One region of the Paenibacillus sp. VTT E-133280 genome, then DNA from elsewhere that is predicted to be linked to it. Evidence: riboswitches for the same ligand, from Rfam matches in the RefSeq annotation. Region 1 holds a riboswitch; the other holds the start of a gene.

Region 1 (9,755 bases):
GTTATTATTTATCTGGTCATGCTAATTGTACTGGGTGTGCTTACTAAACAGGAAATCTCCAGTTATCCGCGTGCATTGCAAAAATTGTTGAATCCGCTGATGAAATTACAGCCTGCGCGTGTTCGTATGCGAGAATAAGTTTGACTTCTGCATGACATTTTGCTTCACTTAAAGAATAGAAATTTGACAGATATGGAAGAAAGGACTGAATTAACAATGGACAAAATTAGTTCTCCTGGTGAATTTCAAGTAGCCATTCAATCTCCTCGATTAACTGTAGCCATCTTCAAGGCGGACTGGTGCTCGGATTGTAAATTTATCGATCCCTTTATTCCTGAGGTAGAGCAAGCCTATGCAGATCGTCTAACGCTGGTTGAGGTTGACGTTGATGCTGTAGGTGACGTTAGTCAGGAACAAAATATTATGGGTATTCCAAGCTTTGTAGCGTATTCCGATGGACGTGAATTGGTTAGATTCGTTAATAAATTACGTAAATCCCGCGAGGAAATTGAGAATTTCCTGGATAAAGCGGTTCAAGTGCATCAAAGCCTTCAACAGTAATTCCGGAAAACCACCGCTTTCGCCTGTTTGAGCAAAAGCGGTGGTTTTTTAAGATGCTTCTTCATTCCTAAAAACTGCGGGTGATATTTTTTGACGACAAATCAGTTGAAATGGCTTAGTTATCTTACTTGCCTTATCATGTTCCTCGCTGTACTAGGGGGAGCGGTAGTAACGAAGACTGGATCGGGATTGGAATGCGGAAATGAATGGCCGCTCTGTCATGGGAAATTAATTCCGGCTTATACTGTAGGTTCGATGATTGAATACACCCATCGCTTGTTTAGCGGCTTGGCTGGGTTATTGTCACTTGCCTCGATGTTTGCTTTTTGGCGTTATGCCCGAAATCGGAAGGATTTGTTAGCATATGCATTCATGACTTTACTGTTTGTAATTGTTCAAGGTGGTATGGGAGCGCTTGCAGTAATTAAATCCCAATCAGCTGCTGTGATGGCACTGCATATGGGCTTCTCCTTAATCGCTTTTTCAAGTTCTCTGATGCTGGCTCTCGGAGCTAAAAGGAGACATGAAGCAGGTGAGTACGATCCTAAGGTGGAGCTACAGAAGAAACCCGTCAGCAAGGCTTTCCGCAATTTAACCTGCTTAACGGCCTTATATTCCTATGTTGTTGTTTATATTGGAGCCTTTGTTAGTCATACGGATTCGCGCGGTGGATGTTCTGGCTGGCCGCTCTGTAACGGTGAATGGGTTCCCGAGCTTTCCGGGGGAGTAGGTATTGTTTTTACACACCGGATTGCGGCTTTGATCTTATTTATACTTACTGCGGTGCTCGGTCATTTAGCCTTTTGGAAGCATAAGGATTACCCAGAGCTAAGAGCTCTTGGCGTAGCTGCTGTTCTGCTATGCTTGATGCAGGTGTTTAGTGGAGCTGCTGTTGTTTACACGCTTGATAATGAAAGATTGTACATATTTGCCGCCTTGGCTCATATTTTGTTGATTGCCTGTTTGTTTGGTGTTCTATGTTATATGAGTGTAAGAGCCTGGCAGCTGAATCGCGCGAGAAATGTTGTTGTTGAAAAAAATAGAGCAAATCCAATGACACCGTTGTAACGCCCTTAGTAGAAAGTTCCCACCGTGGATAGAGTCGCTTTACCTGCGGAATAATAAGGTGGAAATCGGTATATCGTGGTGCTGGATAAAACTTTAGGAGGACTGGGATATGCTGCGGGTTATACTTGGAGAGCCGCCTCGAAAGAACAGTGGTGTATTGGCTGACGCGATGGAGAACATGGCCACATTTGCAGCCTTACTGCGCAAGGAAATGAACGCTCATGAGGATAATGACCATGAATACCGCAAGCTGGAGATTTGGACACGTGGACTGATCTCGTCACTGGATGAATTGGAGCAAAGCTGGTTCGCGGCCGCCTTTTACCGGAAATCGGTAATCGCTGGTTATATGGACGATATGTCACCAGTGGAACAAGGCGATTATGCGCGTTATGTTTATTTTTATAAAGATGGATTTATTCGTGTATTCTCTCTTCTGGACAAGCTTGGAACGGTGCTGAATCATTTTTATGACCTCAAAACCTCCAAATTAAAAACGCATTTTTCTTATTTTACAGTGCTGCGTCAACTTCAGTTATTGAATGTGCATCCTGCGTTAGCGGATCAACTGGAACAGATCAAGAACTCTTATCGTGATCCACTGGAGAATCTACGCAAGCGCAGAAATGCTGAAATTCATTATATGAATTCCGAAATGCAGGATGATTTATGGCAGCGACATCAAGGCTTGCATGACAAAATTCAGCTTGAGGATTTAGATAGCCATCTTGAGGATTTAAAGCAGTCCCTTGAAATGAACTGTAAAACATTAATCGCGGCATTCAGCTACAGCAATGAACAACTGCGTAAGGAAATCAGCAAGGCAAAGAGCATACAATCCTAAGCGTTCAAGATATTTCCTTTTGACAAAAAACAAGAAACTTACTATACTTATGCTTGCATTAAAGTCTGTACGAATTCAAACATAAAAATTTCATACTCTATATCTTATCGAGAGTGGCGGAGGGATAGGCCCGATGAAGCCCGGCAACCGATTTGTATACAGCGCGATTAGCGTTATATACAAATGTCATGGTGCTAATTCCTACAATGACGCAAGGTTTGTGGTCGTTGGCAGATGAGAAGGCATTGTCTAAATAAACACACAGAGCCTCTTGCGATCTGCATCGATCGTCGGAGGTTTTTTTGTATGGAATAAGTGAAATATAAAGGGGGCGACGAGCGTTGATTAATCTAAAAGGAATAACAAAGGTATTTGGAAAAGGCAGCCATGCGGCTACAGCACTTTCCGGATTGAATCTGTCTATCGAAAAAGGTGAAATATTCGGAGTCATTGGCCATTCTGGCGCGGGGAAAAGTACATTGATCCGATGCATTAATCTGTTGGAACGTCCGACAGAAGGAGAGGTTTGGGTTGATGGTGTAGAGCTAACCAGTCTTAGCCAAGCTCAGCTGCAGGAACAGCGGCGCAAAATTGGGATGATTTTTCAACATTTCAATCTGCTATCTTCAGCGACGGTGTACGATAATATTGCTTTTCCTCTGCGACTCACAGGCGTTTCGAGAACAGGTATTGATGCAAAAGTAAAAGACTTGCTTGCCCTAGTGGGGCTTGAAGATCACAAGGATAAGTATCCCTCTCAATTATCAGGAGGGCAAAAGCAACGGGTCGGCATCGCACGGGCACTTGCCAGCGACCCTGATGTGCTGCTGTGTGACGAGGCAACCTCTGCGCTTGACCCACAAACGACAGACTCTATTCTTAAGCTATTGCTCGATATTAATAAACGATTCCATCTGACCATTGTGCTGATCACTCACGAAATGCACGTGATTCAGAGCATCTGTGACCGTGTTGCGGTCATTCATGGTGGTGGTATCGTTGAGCAGGGTAAAGTGACGGAGGTATTCCTGAAGCCGCAGCATGAGGTCACCCGCGATTTCATTCGCAGTGAATCACAGAATGAGGGCCCCCTTCGTACGGCGCTTGACGCTGCTGCTGGGGAAAACTCTCAGGCCGTCAAAATTACCTTTTTCGGAGAGAAGACCTACGGCTCTGCCCTTTCCAATGTAGTACGTGAGACAGGTGTTAGCTTTGCCATTCTGCATGGTACCATCTCAACGATTAAAGACGTACCTTATGGGCAAATGATTGTTCGGTTCGAAGGACCCGCTGAAGCGATTGCTGTGACGATAGCTGAACTAACCGCTCAAGGGCTTGAAGTGGAGGTGATTTCGTAATGAATTTCGCAGATTTAAACTGGCAAGAAATGATGGATGCTACCGTTGCTACTTTGGAAATGTTACTATTTTCCGGAATATTCACAATTATTCTTGGTTTACCACTCGGAATTCTATTGTATTTATGGGGAAGATCGAATAGTATAGTAATCAGAGTAACTTACTCGGTCTTATCGTTCATTGTAAACATTCTACGATCCGTACCATTTATCATTTTGATGGTGGCATTGATTCCTTTTAGTAAAGCCGTTGTTGGTACCGCCATTGGTGTACTGGGCACGATTCCACCGCTTGTGATTGGTGCTGCTCCGTTTTTTGCCCGTCTGGTAGAGACGGCACTAAGAGAGGTAGACCGCGGAGTGATCGAAGCGGCACAAGGTATGGGGGCATCGACGAATCAAATCGTTATGCGTGTTCTTTTGCCAGAGGCTCGTCCAGGTCTGCTCGCCGGGGTTACGATCACACTGGTTACACTGGTCTCTTATACGGCCATGTCCGGGATGGTAGGCGGCGGCGGTCTAGGTGATCTAGCGATCCGTTATGGATATTACCGTTATGAGAAGGAAGTTATGATTATCGCTGTAGTCTTGATGGTCATACTGGTGCAACTGCTACAGATGGCCGGTGATCGACTAGTAAGACATTTTACACGGAAATAAGGTACGTCTATATATAGCCTTATTCATACAAATACCAAGGATAAGAGGGGGATTTAAAATGAAAAAATTACTACTTACTTTTTTTAGTCTGACATTGGTTGTGGTGCTAGCTGCTTGCGGCAATAACAATAATGCTTCTAACTCGGCTGCCACTAATGCACCTGAAAACGGTGCTGCAACTACAGAACCAGTGAAATTGGTGGTTGGTGCTTCACCTGTTCCACACGCTGAGATTTTAAAAGCTATTAAGCCATTGCTTGAAGCGCAAGGAATTACATTGGAAATCAAAGAATTCACTGACTATGTTCAACCAAACGTTCAGCTTTCAGAGAAGAATCTGGATGCTAACTTCTTCCAACATCAGCCTTACCTGGATGACCAGAATCAAAAGAACGGTTCGGATCTAGTTTCGGTTACAGCTGTTCATGTTGAACCTTTTGGTGCATATTCCAAGAAAATCAAATCCATCGACGAGCTGGCTGATGGTGCGAAAGTAGCCATCCCTAATGATGCTACAAACGGTGGTCGTGCACTGATCCTGCTTGCCAAAAATGGACTGATTAAATTAAAAGATGATACCAACATCACAGCTACTCAAGCGGATATTACTGAAAATAAGAAAAACCTTAAAATTATCGAGCTAGATGCAGCAATGTTAGGCCGTCAATTAGATGAAGTGGATCTTGCCTTGATTAACACTAACTATGCGCTGGAAGCTGACCTAGTGCCAACTAAAGATGCTTTGTTCATCGAAGGTACGGATTCCCCCTATGCTAACATCCTGGTAGCTCGTCCTGACAATAAAGATTCTGATGCAATCAAAAAGCTGGTCGCTGCTCTGAATTCTCCAGAAGCGAAGGCATTCATTGAAGAGCAGTATAAAGGCTCGATCATTCCAGCATTTTAAGACAGAAAGATAACTTATTCTCTATACAGCATAAAACCCGCTGCCTAATGGCATGCGGGTTTTATGCTGTATGTTGTAGGGAAAGTGTAAATCCTCTATAATAAGAAAATCCCGATCTCCTGAAGAGGAGGATCGGGAATGATATTGAATGGGATTAGAATACTTGCATAACTTCTTGTACGCCTTCTACTTCTTCAAGAAGGGCGCGTTCAATCCCGGCTTTCAAGGTGATCGTGGAGCTTGGGCAGCTGCCGCAGGCACCCATAAGTTTCAACTTCACAATGCCGTCTTCTACATCGACTAGTTCAACGTCACCGCCATCGCGCTGTAGGAACGGACGAAGTTTATCAAGCACTTCCAATACTTCATCATACATTTCGGTGCTTTGTACATTCTCACTCATTTCTCAATCACTCCTTTCGTAAGTTCATTATAGTACAAAAAGTTAAAAAATAAAATGGTTAGGCGGAATAGGGAGATCATCATGAGACCAATTATTGAATTTTGTGCCAGTAACATGGGTCACGGAACAGACAAGCTAATGCAAAAGCTGGAAGGAAATCCAGATTACGATGTGATCGAATACGGATGCCTGAACAATTGTGGGGAATGTTATTTAACTCCATTTGCAATGGTTGAAGGAGACATCGTTGCAGCAGATACGGTTGCTGAGCTCGAAGAGAAAATTGATGCTAAAATCAAAGAGCTAGAGGCTTGGTTCAATATGGACCTTGATTAAATGTTTTTTGTGGAAAATAAAGGGCTGCTCTTTTTCGTATTTATAACGGAAAAGAGCAGCCCTTAGGTTTATCCTAAAGTGCGTTTTGACATCCAGAGCACCCCGCTCTTAAGGATACGGGGAACCCGTCCTTTGACGGAGCGTTGGCCCATCAGACCAAATCCAGCTTTCTTGCCTAGTGAACCTAAGGTACCCTTTAGACGAATAGGATGAAGCTTAGGGGTCTCGCCGCGCCACATGGCTTGAATAACCTGAGCAACCTGCTCACCCTGCGCTCCTGCGGCTTGTGCGCTTGGAGCGAATGGCAGGCTGGCACAGTCGCCAATTACATACACTTCTGGATAATCAGGTACACGATAATATTCATCCAAAATGATCCGTCCTCCGCGATCCTTCGGGACTGTTAATTCCTGAACAACCTTCACCGGTTGAATCCCTGCGGTCCATACCGTAACATCTGAAAGAATTTCCTCTGTACCGTTAAAAAGCGCATCTTTCTCTACATGGGATACTGAGACACGTCCAAGTGTCTGTACTTGGTGGTGGTGAAACCATTCCTCCACGTACTGTGACAGCTTCGCAGGGAAGGCAGATAAGACACGTTCACCACGATCCAGAATAGCAATATTAAGATCTGGCCGGCTCTCCCGAAGCTCTGCCGCCAATTCCACTCCACTTAGTCCACCGCCTACAATGTTAATTGTTCCATAAGGCTTCACATCGTTTAAACGTTGGTAAGTTTCGCGTGTTCCTGCAAAGGTCTGGATACTGCAAGTATATTGATCAGCTCCAGGGATGTTATGGTAATTGTCGGTACAACCTAGTGCAATGGCAAGTATGTCATAAGACACAGTCTCATCAGGCTCCATTGTAATGATTCTACTCTCCAAATCAATGGAACTCACCTCACCGTAACGGATAGTGAGACGGGGATGAACCGGAAACTGGATCCGCAAGTGATAGTCAGTTACTGTACCCGCGGCAAGCGCATAATATTCCGTTTTGATTCCTTGATAAGGCATTCGGTCAATTAAGATAATTTCAATATCCTGAGGAAGGTGATTATTGAGCAATTCTTGAATTAGGGCCAAGCCGCCATAGCCGCCGCCCAGAACGAGTAGTGTTCTCATGCTGACCGAACTTCCTTTCCAATATAGGGTAACGGATCTAGGTAGTCTTTTATTCGTATACCTTTATCGCATTGTAGAACGTGTCACGTTCTACTGGAATTCGTCCAGCACCTTTTACTAACCAGATCAATTCATCGCGAGTGAGGCCTTCAGGTGTTAAGGCACCAGCCGCATGGCTAATGCGTTCTTTAAGAATAGTACCATGTACGTCAGAAGCACCGAAGTTCAGTGCAACTTGAGTAAGCTGAGGACCGATATTAATAAAGTACGCTTTGATGTGATCGAAATTATCCAGCATCAATCTGCTGATCGCAATCGTCTTCAGATCCTCATAAGCGGAGTTGCGGCGCATAATCCCTGCATTCTTGTTCTTAGGCTGCATAGATAATGGAATGAATACCATAAAGCCATTGGTTTCATCCTGTAGATCGCGGATCTGCATCATGTGCCGGATACGATCTTCATGAGATTCAATCGAGCCGTAGAGCATAGTTGTATGTGTCTTCATGCCAAGCTGATGTGCTGTCCGGTGAACTTCCAGATATTCTTCCACATTAGCCTTATCTACACGCATTTTTTTACGGTATTGATCAGATAATATTTCTGCGCCACCACCAGTAAGCGTCTTAAGTCCTGCTGCACGCAGCTGCTCCAGTACTTCACGAATACTCAATCCGCTAATTCGGGTGAAAAAATCGATTTCGGCTGCAGTGTATGCTTTTAAGGTTACCTCAGGGAAACGTTCATTCAGGGCTTTTAAAGAATCCACGTAATACTGGAAAGGAACCTTGTCATTATGACCGCCTACAATATGGAATTCGCGCACACCTGGATGAATATGCTGTTCGACATATTGCACCATTTCCTGACCAGAAAGGGTATATGCACCCTCTTCTCCATCATCTTTGCGGAAATTGCAGAATGCACAGTGAGATTCGCAAACATTGGTGAAATATAGACTCATGTTTTCGATAAAATATACCCTGTTGTTGTTCTTTGCGACATTGACTTCATTTGCTAACTGGCCAATCGTTAGCAGGTCGTTACTTTGATATAAATAAACGCCATCTTCTAAATTCAATCTTTCGCCGCCGCGAACTTTTTCAATAATGTTCATCATTCGGGCGTCTGTTTGGGGGGTGAAGAGAGTAGACATATAATAAATTCCTCCTGAAAGTTTTACGGGGTCCATTGCCCGCAGATAATTCCCAGACTTACCCAGACGGTAGCTGTTCATTCATGAAAATAAATCAGAGGTTTAGCCTCCGTGACAAATTTCCGAATTTTTACTTATGTTTGCCTTCCTTATTATAAACCTCTCTTATAAGGGGATCAACAGCTGGATATGGATGGCTTAATTTGGTGTGATAGGTCAAGCATAAGGCAGTTGTGACTTGAGGGGAATGGAATAGTCGGTTATACTGAGTTTATTAAGTATATATTTTTAAGAAAGTAACTTTTGGCCGGATGGCCTCTTAAACATAAGTTTTTTTCTTGTGAAGTCAGTCTAATCTATAGGAGGATATGATCATGATTAATATTAGCGAAAAGGCAGCAGAACAATTAAAGGCGATGCTTGCTGAACAAGAAGTGCCGAACATGTTCCTCCGTATTGGAGTAACGCCCGGCGGTTGCAGTGGATTCTCTTACGCTATGGGCTTTGATGATAATGAAACCGATCAGGACGTATATATGGACATCCAAGAGATGAAGGTTGTCGTGGAGAAAGAGAATCTTCGTTACCTGGATGGTCTCGAAATCGATTTTGAAGAATCCGGCATGACGGGCGGCTTCACCATCAATAACCCGAACGCTACGGCAACCTGCGGCTGCGGCTCAAGCTTCCGTACAGCTACGGATGCGGGGAAACCGAACGAAGAGCCTTGCTAATCGCGACGTTACGCCTTCAAGCCCCATGTTGATTTCTACAACACGGGCGTGGAGGCTTTTTTTTATTCTCAATGACAAAAGTCATCACAAGGAGCTCAAAGCATGCTAATTAGGAAATTAAACGCAGAAGAACAACCTCCCTTACATTTGTTGTTATTAGCCGATCCTTCCCTAAGTCTTGTTGAAGCGTATTTAAAAAGAGGGCAATGTTTTGTAGCTGAAGTGGAGAATTGCATTATAGGTGTCTATGTTTTGCTACAAACGAGGCCTGAGACAGTGGAGCTAGTGAATATAGCCGTTGATGAGAATCAGCAAAGTAAAGGGATAGGTAAGCAGTTGGTCTATCATGCGATTCAGAATGCGAGATTAGATGGTGCGAAGACAATAGAAGTGGGTACGGGAAATTCTAGCGTAGGACAACTGGCTCTTTATCAGAAATGTGGATTTAGAATTACCGGAATCGATAGAGACTTTTTTATCAGACACTACAGTGAAGAGATTGTTGAAAATGGGATCAAGGTAGTGGATATGATTCGTCTTTCGTTAGATATATGAGTGACATACAAGCAAAAGCCCTCCGATGGAATTCCTCGAGAGGG
Region 2 (9,755 bases), on a different contig from region 1:
ATACCACGGTCATGCGTCAACATTAGCAGGTGAAATTACGCTTGCGGCTAATACGGCGGACAAGATTCTTTACGCGACATTTACAATGCCTGAGGAAGATATATACATCCAGTTTAATCTGAATAGGCAGAAGTCACCTAAGGAAGTCATGTACGGAAATAATGAGCTTTACGGATGGATTAAGAAGGTCAACGCGATGCCAACAACCAAAGGCTCCTTTGATCTGGATTACAATGTGTTATCGAGAAAAGTGAAATTCGGGTTAGCAGATGGCGCAGCAATTAAGGCCGTTTTACAGCCGCCATATGCTGATTTCACTTGGAGTGGAAATGCTACCGGTGCTTTGGAAGTAACCAATAATTCGGATGCTATCTATCGCTATTTCCAAGTGAAGAATAATCCGGTGGTTGACGAGGCTGCCAGTACAATCATTAGACAACCCGACATTATAGCTAGTTTGCAGCGCCCTGATTTTGGCGATGATCCGGTTAACGGCAAATGGTATAGTAATCCGGCTCCGTACTCTCCTAATCAAAGGTCGGGCAATATCAGTTTCCAGGGTACCGTGAGCAGAAATTATACGCGTGATTATCAGGTTTGCAGCACCAGTAAGAACGCAGAAGGCCAAGATGTTGAATCTTGTCAAACGTATACGGAGAGTGGAACCACTTCGGCTCCATTTACACCTGGGCAAGATGTCAAAACCATTCGTACTTATATTTATAACGGTCTCGAACAAATCGCACCGAAGCTATACAAGAATTCAATAGACAAGAATAAGGCAGATTCTTTAATCAGAGAGCTCCTCTGGACAAGTGAGCCTTCCCCTTATAATGTAATCCGCTGGATGGCTCATGAAGATGAGAATAAGGACCTGAAGGAATGGACGAAGGTAAGGGGGAAATTCGAGCGGATCTTTACACAGCAGGCCAGTGCAGACATTGGCTGGAAGGTTGAGAATAGCATGGCTAAAGCTTATAAGAAAGCCAGAGATACCGCTAAAAAAATGCTGAATAACAAATCTGATTACGATAATGCCGTGTTTGCAACCGATAAACAGCTGCAAGGATATGATTATCCGATTAAGTCGGGATATTATTTTAACCCTGTTGGAACCTATTCCTTTACACTGGAGACGGTTACGTTTAAGGACACAGATAAAGACACGAAGGACCATAAGGAGCTTGTTGAGGACCTTACGAATTCTTTCCGCTATGAAACGGATCTTATGTATATCAATAACGATAAGGTTGCGGTTAATCTCCGGAATGAACCCCTGAGCAAAAGCGGCAATAACTTTGCAAGAAAGCCAGCAGCTTTATCTGTCGAGGATAACACGGGCGTTAATAACGCGAAATTACTTACGGTTGAGAATAGCTTTACTAAAGAGGTGGAAGAAATTCCATATTCCCAGAATAGAGAAGAGGATGAAGGCACCCATGAATTCTGGAAGAATATACTAGAGGGTTATTCACAATCTAGTACACTGGGAAGCTTCAGCAATTTCAAATACCGTGAATATGTGGGCTTGAATCAGCATATGTACAAGATCACAGAGAAGTCTACGGTGACCATTACGATCAACAAAGACAAACTTCCTGTCTATACTACAGCTGAAATGCCAGACGGCAAGTATTATGTCAAGGCTTGGCTGGCGGATGTGGAGCTGTCTAAGAGTAGCAATGCTTACAAATCTTTAGGCAAGCTGGTCGGCATTAAGCCGCTGGATCAGATTGAGGTTACGGTAAAAGGCTCCATGTTCGACGACTTGAATAACTAAATGACAGCACCCTCCATGCAAAGATGCATGGAGGGTGCTTTGTTAAAAGATAAGAACGTATAAGTTTTACACTATACATTATCCTTAGCTTTCTCTCTTAAACACCTTTTGCGTCCTTATAAGGACGCAAAAGGTGTTTATACTTGTTGTGATAGCGCTTCATTCGACGTATAATTAGGGCTGGTGATTGCTTTTTTTAATGATATTATTCATTTGTGTATGGGTAGCGTATCAATTTCTAACTAGAGAAAGGGAGATAATTGCTGTGAAGCTATTGGGAGCGATTGAAGCAGGCGGAACAAAGTTTGTATGTGGGATTGGTTATGAGGACGGTACCATTGTTGACCGAGTTAGCTTTCCGACAACAACACCGGAAGAAACGATGGGACTAGTAATAGACTATTTTAAAGAGAAAAATGTAGAAGCATTCGGAATCGGATCTTTTGGACCGATTGATCCCGTACTGGACAGCCCTACTTATGGTTACATAACAACGACACCAAAACCCCACTGGGGACAATATAATCTGGTAGGCACAATGGCTGAACAATTTAACGTTCCGATCGGCTTTGACACGGATGTGAATGGTGCAGCGCTTGCGGAGAGTAAATGGGGAGCGGCTAAAGGTCTGGACAGCTGTCTTTACATAACGGTTGGGACAGGGATTGGAGCAGGAGCGGTTGTTGGCGGCCAGATGGTTCATGGATTGTCACATCCTGAGATGGGACATATTCTAGTTCGTAGACATCCAGAGGATACGTTTGAGGGTTACTGCCCTTATCATGGCGATTGTCTTGAAGGATTAGCCGCAGGTCCTGGGATCGGCAAACGCTGGGGACAACCGGCTGGAGAGCTACCAGTGGACCATCCGGCATGGGAGATGGAAGCTCACTATCTTGCCCATGCACTCATGAACTATGTGCTGATTCTGTCTCCTCAAAAAATCGTAATGGGCGGTGGTGTTATGAAGCAAAGCCACCTATTCCCGTTAATTCGTACTAAGCTGCAAGAGTTATTGAGCGGATATGTTCAACATCCATCGCTTAATGTCGACATCGATAATTATGTTGTCTCACCAGGTCTTGGAGACAATGCAGGGCTTGCTGGAGCGATTGGATTGGCTACATTAGCTCTAGCTAGAAGCTAGTATAAAAAGACATTGACTGTTCGGTAATATATGGTATTGTAGGATCTAACAGTATAGCATTTAATGAGGGAGCACCTCTTTCGCGTTTATCGTGAGAGTGGTGCTTTTTTGCGTTCGGGGTCTGATTGCGAAAGGATTTGTTCGCTCCGAAGGAAGCTCTTCCCGGAAGGTTATTGTGCTTGCTGTAAGTTGAGAAAGGTAGGGATGAATATGCAAATTGTATTTATGAACCGTTTATCCAGAATATCTGAAGTGGATCAAGAGGTGTACGCCCAGCTGTGGATTGGAGAGGAAGAGGGGATCTGGAGTCTGGGCTGGCGTGATTTTTCAGGAGGGGAGAATTACATTGAGAATTTATGGTATGAAGGTGGATCTTGGAATGAAATGCTCTGTGTGTACAGGCATGAGCTAGCGGTGAAGATGGGAGATGGCTATCGACCCTTAATCGATGGGATATTCCACGAGGAGGATAGTCTTAGCGGACGTAATCAGGAGCAGCTGAAGCTTCAATATTACAGTGAACATTATGGGAATGAAGCCATTTATGAAGAGTTATGTGCTTGGCGCCGTGGTAAGGCTTCGAGTGAACGGAAGGCACCCTATATTCTCGCCAGCAATCGTCTATTGCGCTTGTTAAGTACATTTCTACCGCATACGCCAGAGGAACTGATGCAAATTCCGGGTGTAGGAGAAGGCAAGGTAGCACAGTTTGGGGCCGATTGGCTGGCTATAACTACTGCGGTGGCAAGGGAACATTCCTTCCCTCTAAATTGGGTATATGAAGTAATTGAAGAGGAGTCTTTCGTATCTTGGCTTTATAAACAGAAAGAGGTCAAATATAAGAAGCAGCTAGAACGACTTCGCTTGCGGAGGATTATGTTACAGGGGATCGAGAATGGATTGGGCTTGGAACAGCTTAAGGTGAACAGTGGAGTGAACCGGCGTGAACTGATTGAAGCGGTAGAGGAGCTAGAAAGAGAGGGTTATTCCGTCGAGAAGCTGATCCATGTAGAGCTTGGCAATATGCCGCAGCATGAGCAGGATGCGATATGGAATGCCTATGAGGAGCTTGGAGACCTTTTCCTAAAACCGGTGTTACATAAGGTGTATGGTGACGATTTTTCCGCTGCTGAAGGATTGGATATTTATTATGAGCGTCTGCGATTGATCCGCATCCGTTTCCGCCGGGAGCAAACGCATAAAGTGGGCATGGCGACCAGTTTTTAAATTCGCGCATACCAAAAAGACGAAGGCTTCCTTATACCTTTCGGTTACAGGGCCTTCGTCTTGCTTATTCGTCCGGTTCGTTTCATAGCCATTCCTTCTTGCGGAAAACATACAGCATCCCACAGCCTAACGTCAACATAACACCTATAACGCCATAATAGCCATATTTTGTATGAAGCTCAGGCATATGATCAAAGTTCATACCGTAGATTCCGGTAATTACGGTCAGGGGCATGAATATTGTTGTGATCGCAGTAAACACTCTCATAATTTCATTCGCACGGTTGGCGATACTGGATTGGTATGCCTCTCGTAAGTTGCCCATGAGATCGCGATATGTCTCAAAGGTTTCAGATATTTTAACCGCATTTTCATAAATGTCGCTAAAATATTTCTGCAGCTGATCATCAATCAGACGGAGGTCTTTTTTATTTAGGGTATTGATTACTTCTTTTTGTGGCCCCAGCATTTTCTTCAACCATAGAATTTCACTTCGCAGACCGATAATTTCACTGAGATGTGACTTTTTGGTATGCATGAGAATATCTTCTTCCAGCTTCTCAATCCGAGCTTCAATTCGGTCGCCGACGGAGAAATAGTTATCCACGACAAGGTCAATTAGTAAGTAAAGGAACATATCCGGTTCACTTACTTCTTGCTCCCAGAGCATAGGCTTCAGGATTCGTAGTTCATTGATCTTTTGCTTCGTGACAGTGATGATGTAATGTCTTCCAAGGAATACATTGAGCGCCCGTAGGAAAATTTCTTCATCGTCAAAGCGGATGCTATTTACAACTATAAAGTAGTGACTTTCGTATATTTCGATCTTCGGACGCTGATCCTCTTCGCTAAGGCAATCCTCAACAGCAAGATCATGTAGGTTGAATAAGGGCTGAAGCAGCTCCAAATCCTCAACATCGGCGTCAATCCAATAGAACCCTTCCGTTGGGGGTGTTAGTGTTTCATCAATTTCATCAATAGGTGTAAAAACCCCTGCATTCACCAGCCGGATTTTCATCTGATTTCACTCCTCCTATCCCCAGGTCTTCACTAGGGACTGCTAAATTAAGCACAGAGAAAAAAATCAGCTTGGCCGGGCGTTACAATCAATACATAGGGCCAAATGACGTTTCGAGGGCATGAAGAAGAACTGCTCCCGCCGCCGGCAAGCTGATGATTATCCTGTGTGGTTGCTCATTCTGTACACATATTTGCGAGCTCGGGTCGCCTTCCATTCTTCTTCTCACCTCTTCTTTTCGTTCAGGTATGAAATACTTGTCTAGTATAACAACGGAGTATGCCTCTTTCAAGCAAATTTATTGTGATTTTGAGGCTTCTTCAGCATTGTATGGACTTGACGAAAAGGAGGTTCATGATTTAAAGTGAATTTTAAAGTAATTTAATTGAATACAGCTAAATCTTATCAAGAGCAGGTGGAGGGACTAGCCCTATGAAACCCGGCAACCGGCGTGTAAACGCACGGTGCTAATTCTTGCGGAATTTCTGCAGACGTCTAATCGTCTTCAGGAATATTCTGGCAGATGAGAGAGGCGCATATGACTGTAGATATGACCTTTCTCGATTTCCGAGGAAGGTCTTTTTATTGTTCAGCAAGCCGCAGTGCGGCAAAACAACTAAATTCAGCTAAGGAGTGGAAAGACAATGCCAATTAAAATTCCCGACAGTTTACCGGCGAAAGAAGTACTATCCGGAGAAAATATTTTTGTGATGGACGAAAGTCAGGCTTTCCATCAGGATATCCGTCCACTACGGATTGCTATTCTGAACCTCATGCCGACTAAAGAGACGACAGAGACTCAATTGCTGCGTTTAATTGGAAATTCGCCACTACAAGTTGATGTTACTTTATTGCATCCGCGTTCCCATATTTCCAAGAATACTTCTGCGGAACATTTGAAGAGCTTTTACAAAACCTTTGACGAGATCAGCCACCGCCGTTTGGATGGTTTAATCGTAACAGGTGCTCCTGTAGAACAAATGGAGTTCGAGGAAGTATCGTATTGGGAAGAGCTGAAAGAGATTTTTGAATGGAGCAAGGACAATGTGACTTCAACTATGCATATTTGTTGGGCGGCACAGGCAGGCTTATATCATCATTTTGGTGTTCGTAAAGTGGCATTGCCTGAGAAATGTTTTGGCGTCTTCCCTCATACGATTAATCAAAATAACATTAAACTGTTGCGCGGCTTTGACGAGGTGTTCCATGTACCACACTCTCGTCATACCGATGTCTCCCGTGAAGATATTGAGAATAATCCAGATCTGCAGATTCTGGCGGAATCCGAAGAAGCTGGTATGTATCTAGTGGCTACAAACGACGGAAAACAAATATTTGTGACCGGACATTCCGAATATGATCCTCTATCCTTGAAATGGGAATATGACCGTGATGTGTCTAGAGGGATGGAGATGGCTTTGCCGAAACATTACTTCCCTAAAGATGATCCAGAACGTACACCTCCAGCAGTATGGCGTGCGCATGCCAATTTATTATTCTCTAACTGGCTCAATTACTATGTATATCAAGAAACGCCTTATGATATCGACCCGATTGTTTATTAATAATAACGCTACAATATAAATTAGGAGGCATTAATCATGGATGACAAACTTAGGATTGAAAGTAGACTGGCTCAAATAGGTTCTCAAGAAGATCCAGCCACTGGAGCAATTAATTTTCCAATTTATAATGCAACGGCATTTCGTCATCCAAAACTCGGTCAGAGCACAGGGTTTGATTATAGCCGCACCAAGAGTCCGACCCGTTCAGTACTTGAGAATGCAGCTGCGGAACTGGAATCTGGAGATGCAGGATTTGCTTGTAGCTCAGGGATGGCAGCGATACAAACGGTGCTTACCTTGTTCGCTCAAGGCGACCATTTGATCGTTTCGCTGGATCTTTACGGCGGTACCTATCGTTTGTTGGAACGGATTATGTCCAAGTTTGGAATCACTGCTTCTTATGTAGACACGAATGATTTGGATGCACTGGAAGCTTCACGTCGTCCAAATACGAAAGCTGTATTTATTGAAACGCCAACGAATCCACTTATGATGATCACGGATATTGAAGCTGTATGCACTTGGGCACGTCACCATGGGTTACTTAGCATTGTAGATAATACCCTGCTGACTCCATTCTTCCAACGGCCTATAGAATTAGGTGCGGATATTGTAGTTCATAGCGCTACTAAGTATTTGGGTGGTCATAATGATGTACTGGCAGGCCTAATTGTATCCAAGGGTGTAGAATTATCAGCTGAAATAGCTATTCTACATAACTCTATTGGAGCTGTACTTGGACCAACGGACAGTTATCAGTTGATGAGAGGCTTGAAGACATTGGCGCTGCGTATGGAGCGTCATGAGAGCAATGCACTAGCGATTGCTCGATACTTATTAGAGCATCCAGCGGTTGCGGAAGTGTTCCATCCAGGATTGCCGGATCATCCAGGACATGAAATCCAGAATCGCCAATCTTCAGGCAATACCGGTATTTTTTCTTTCAAATTAAAAGATGCCAGATACGTGGAGCCGCTTCTTCGTCATATTCGTCTGATTGCATTCGCAGAGAGCCTTGGCGGCGTAGAGTCACTTATGACTTATCCGGCTGTACAAACGCATGCTGATATTCCAGTGGAGATTCGAAATGCTGTGGGGGTAGATGACCGATTGCTGCGTTTCTCCGTCGGTATTGAACATGCAGAGGATTTGATTGCTGATCTTGGCCACGCCCTGGAAGCTGCTAAGACAGAAATTGACCCCGAGTAACAGCAAGAGATGTTCACTCAAGCGTTAGTGGAAAAATAGAGGATAACTAGCAGTATCGCTAAGTGCGATGCTGCTTTTCTTCTGGATGGGAATTTGCGAAGAATGTAAAAGCATTTTTCAAGCTGTTCAGATTGTGATACGATGAGGAAATGAACTGTTCAATTGTATGAGAAAGGGTTGTCATCTTGAAAAAGAGACAACGTTTTTTCTTCCTGTAATTTTGTGATTCTATCATACCCCTAAGGGTTTAGAAGGAGGATGCGAACGATGAGTGCGATAGATCTTATTTTGGACAAAGCCCTACGGGGTGAACGTCTTCAATTGGAAGATACCATCCGACTGTTCGAGAGCAACGAAATTGAGAAAATGGGTGCAGCTGCAAACACCATAATGGAACGCTGGCATCCAGACCCGATGGCCACGTTTGTAATTGGTCGTAATATTAACTATACGAATGTATGTGATGTCTACTGTCGTTTCTGCGCATTTTATCGCAGACCGGGCTCTGATGAGGGATATGTACTGCCGGATGAGACGATTTACCAAAAAATTGCTGAGACTATCGCTGTAAATGGTACAGAAATACTGATGCAAGGCGGTACGAACCCAAATCTTCCTTTCAGCTATTATACCGATATACTTCGCGGAATTAAGCAACGTTTTCCTGAGATTACAATGCATTCCTTCTCTCCTGCTGAGATTATGAAGATGAAAGAAGTATCTGGATTATCGCTCGAAGAAGTTGTGCGTGAAATCCATGCTGCTGGCCTGGATTCATTACCAGGTGGGGGAGCGGAAATTCTCGATGATCGTACACGCCGCAAGATCAGCCGACTTAAAGGCTCATGGCGCGAGTGGATGGACGTAATGCAGACAGCGCATAAGATCGGTATGAATACGACAGCTACGATGGTCATTGGACTTGGTGAGAGTATGGAAGAACGGGCACTGCACTTACTTCGTGTGCGTGAGGCTCAGGACGAGTGTATTGCCAACAAATACGATTCAGAGGGTTTCTTGGCCTTTATCTCTTGGACATTCCAACCGGACAATACCAACCTGAAGCTGGATAGACAAACGCCTGAGGAATACCTGAAGACGGTAGCCATTAGTCGCCTTGTTCTGGACAACATTAAGAACTTCCAATCCTCTTGGGTAACAATGGGACCAGAGGTCGGCAAGCTTTCCCTTCAATATGGCTGCAACGATTTCGGCAGTACAATGATTGAAGAAAACGTAGTATCTTCTGCGGGTGCGACCTACAAGGTCAACATCGAGTCGATTACTCAATTGATCCGCGAAGCAGGCAAAATCCCGGCACAGCGGAATACACGCTACGATATTCTGCGCGTGTTCGATGACCCGAATGCGAAAATTGCTAATGATTTCATCATGCAGAACTAATATATAAATCAATTTAACGCTTGTTGCTCGTTAATCCGTTTAGTGGATGATTGAGCAGCAAGCGTTTTTTTTTGTAAGGTTAAGATTTAGATCGTTAGCCAGCCTCATTGCAGAAGATGGCTGAATCTTCCCTAGTTATGTCTTCTGCGCAATCGAAGCTTGGTGTTGGGTACGCCTTGAAAATGAAGGTTAGGGATCTGTGAACATAAATTCATTATATTATTACATTTCTGTATACACATTATTATCCAAAAGTGATATCATAATCATATCAAAAGAATATCTTATGGGGGTGCTTTTTATGAAGGAGAAAACGCTTCGTCCTATCAGCGGATTTTGGGTTATTGCATTGATTGCAGTTTGTTTGGGGGGTGGAATTTACGGTGCTGTTCAGGAGTATGTCGC

Evidence for each region. Region 1 has a riboswitch for S-adenosylmethionine ahead of CA600_RS23650 (methionine ABC transporter ATP-binding protein). Riboswitches for the same ligand answer to the same signal wherever they lie in the genome.
Region 2: linked by a shared signal. The riboswitch ahead of metA (homoserine O-acetyltransferase MetA) and the one ahead of CA600_RS23650 (methionine ABC transporter ATP-binding protein) in region 1 are both predicted to bind S-adenosylmethionine.

What each region holds. Positions count from the first base shown of each region.
Region 1 covers NZ_NFUX01000064.1:27,880-37,634, forward strand. Annotated here, with positions in the region: gene CA600_RS23630 (putative polysaccharide biosynthesis protein) at 1-138, shown strand, start outside; gene CA600_RS23635 (thioredoxin family protein) at 217-561, shown strand; gene CA600_RS23640 (COX15/CtaA family protein) at 652-1,629, shown strand; gene CA600_RS23645 (Cthe_2314 family HEPN domain-containing protein) at 1,739-2,473, shown strand; SAM riboswitch class I at 2,575-2,714, shown strand; gene CA600_RS23650 (methionine ABC transporter ATP-binding protein) at 2,815-3,831, shown strand; gene CA600_RS23655 (methionine ABC transporter permease) at 3,831-4,490, shown strand; gene CA600_RS23660 (MetQ/NlpA family ABC transporter substrate-binding protein) at 4,549-5,397, shown strand; gene CA600_RS23665 (NifU family protein) at 5,552-5,800, opposite strand; gene CA600_RS23670 (YuzB family protein) at 5,882-6,136, shown strand; gene CA600_RS23675 (NAD(P)/FAD-dependent oxidoreductase) at 6,205-7,266, opposite strand; gene mqnE (aminofutalosine synthase MqnE) at 7,316-8,422, opposite strand; gene CA600_RS23685 (HesB/IscA family protein) at 8,797-9,156, shown strand; gene CA600_RS23690 (GNAT family N-acetyltransferase) at 9,259-9,711, shown strand.
Region 2 covers NZ_NFUX01000024.1:31,796-41,550, reverse strand. Annotated here, with positions in the region: gene CA600_RS12815 (hypothetical protein) at 1-1,780, shown strand, start outside; gene CA600_RS12810 (ROK family protein) at 2,046-2,927, shown strand; gene CA600_RS12805 (HRDC domain-containing protein) at 3,138-4,154, shown strand; gene corA (magnesium/cobalt transporter CorA) at 4,237-5,172, opposite strand; SAM riboswitch class I at 5,572-5,702, shown strand; gene metA (homoserine O-acetyltransferase MetA) at 5,817-6,737, shown strand; gene CA600_RS12790 (aminotransferase class I/II-fold pyridoxal phosphate-dependent enzyme) at 6,774-7,946, shown strand; gene mqnC (cyclic dehypoxanthinyl futalosine synthase) at 8,214-9,350, shown strand; gene CA600_RS12780 (SPFH domain-containing protein) at 9,652-9,755, shown strand, end outside.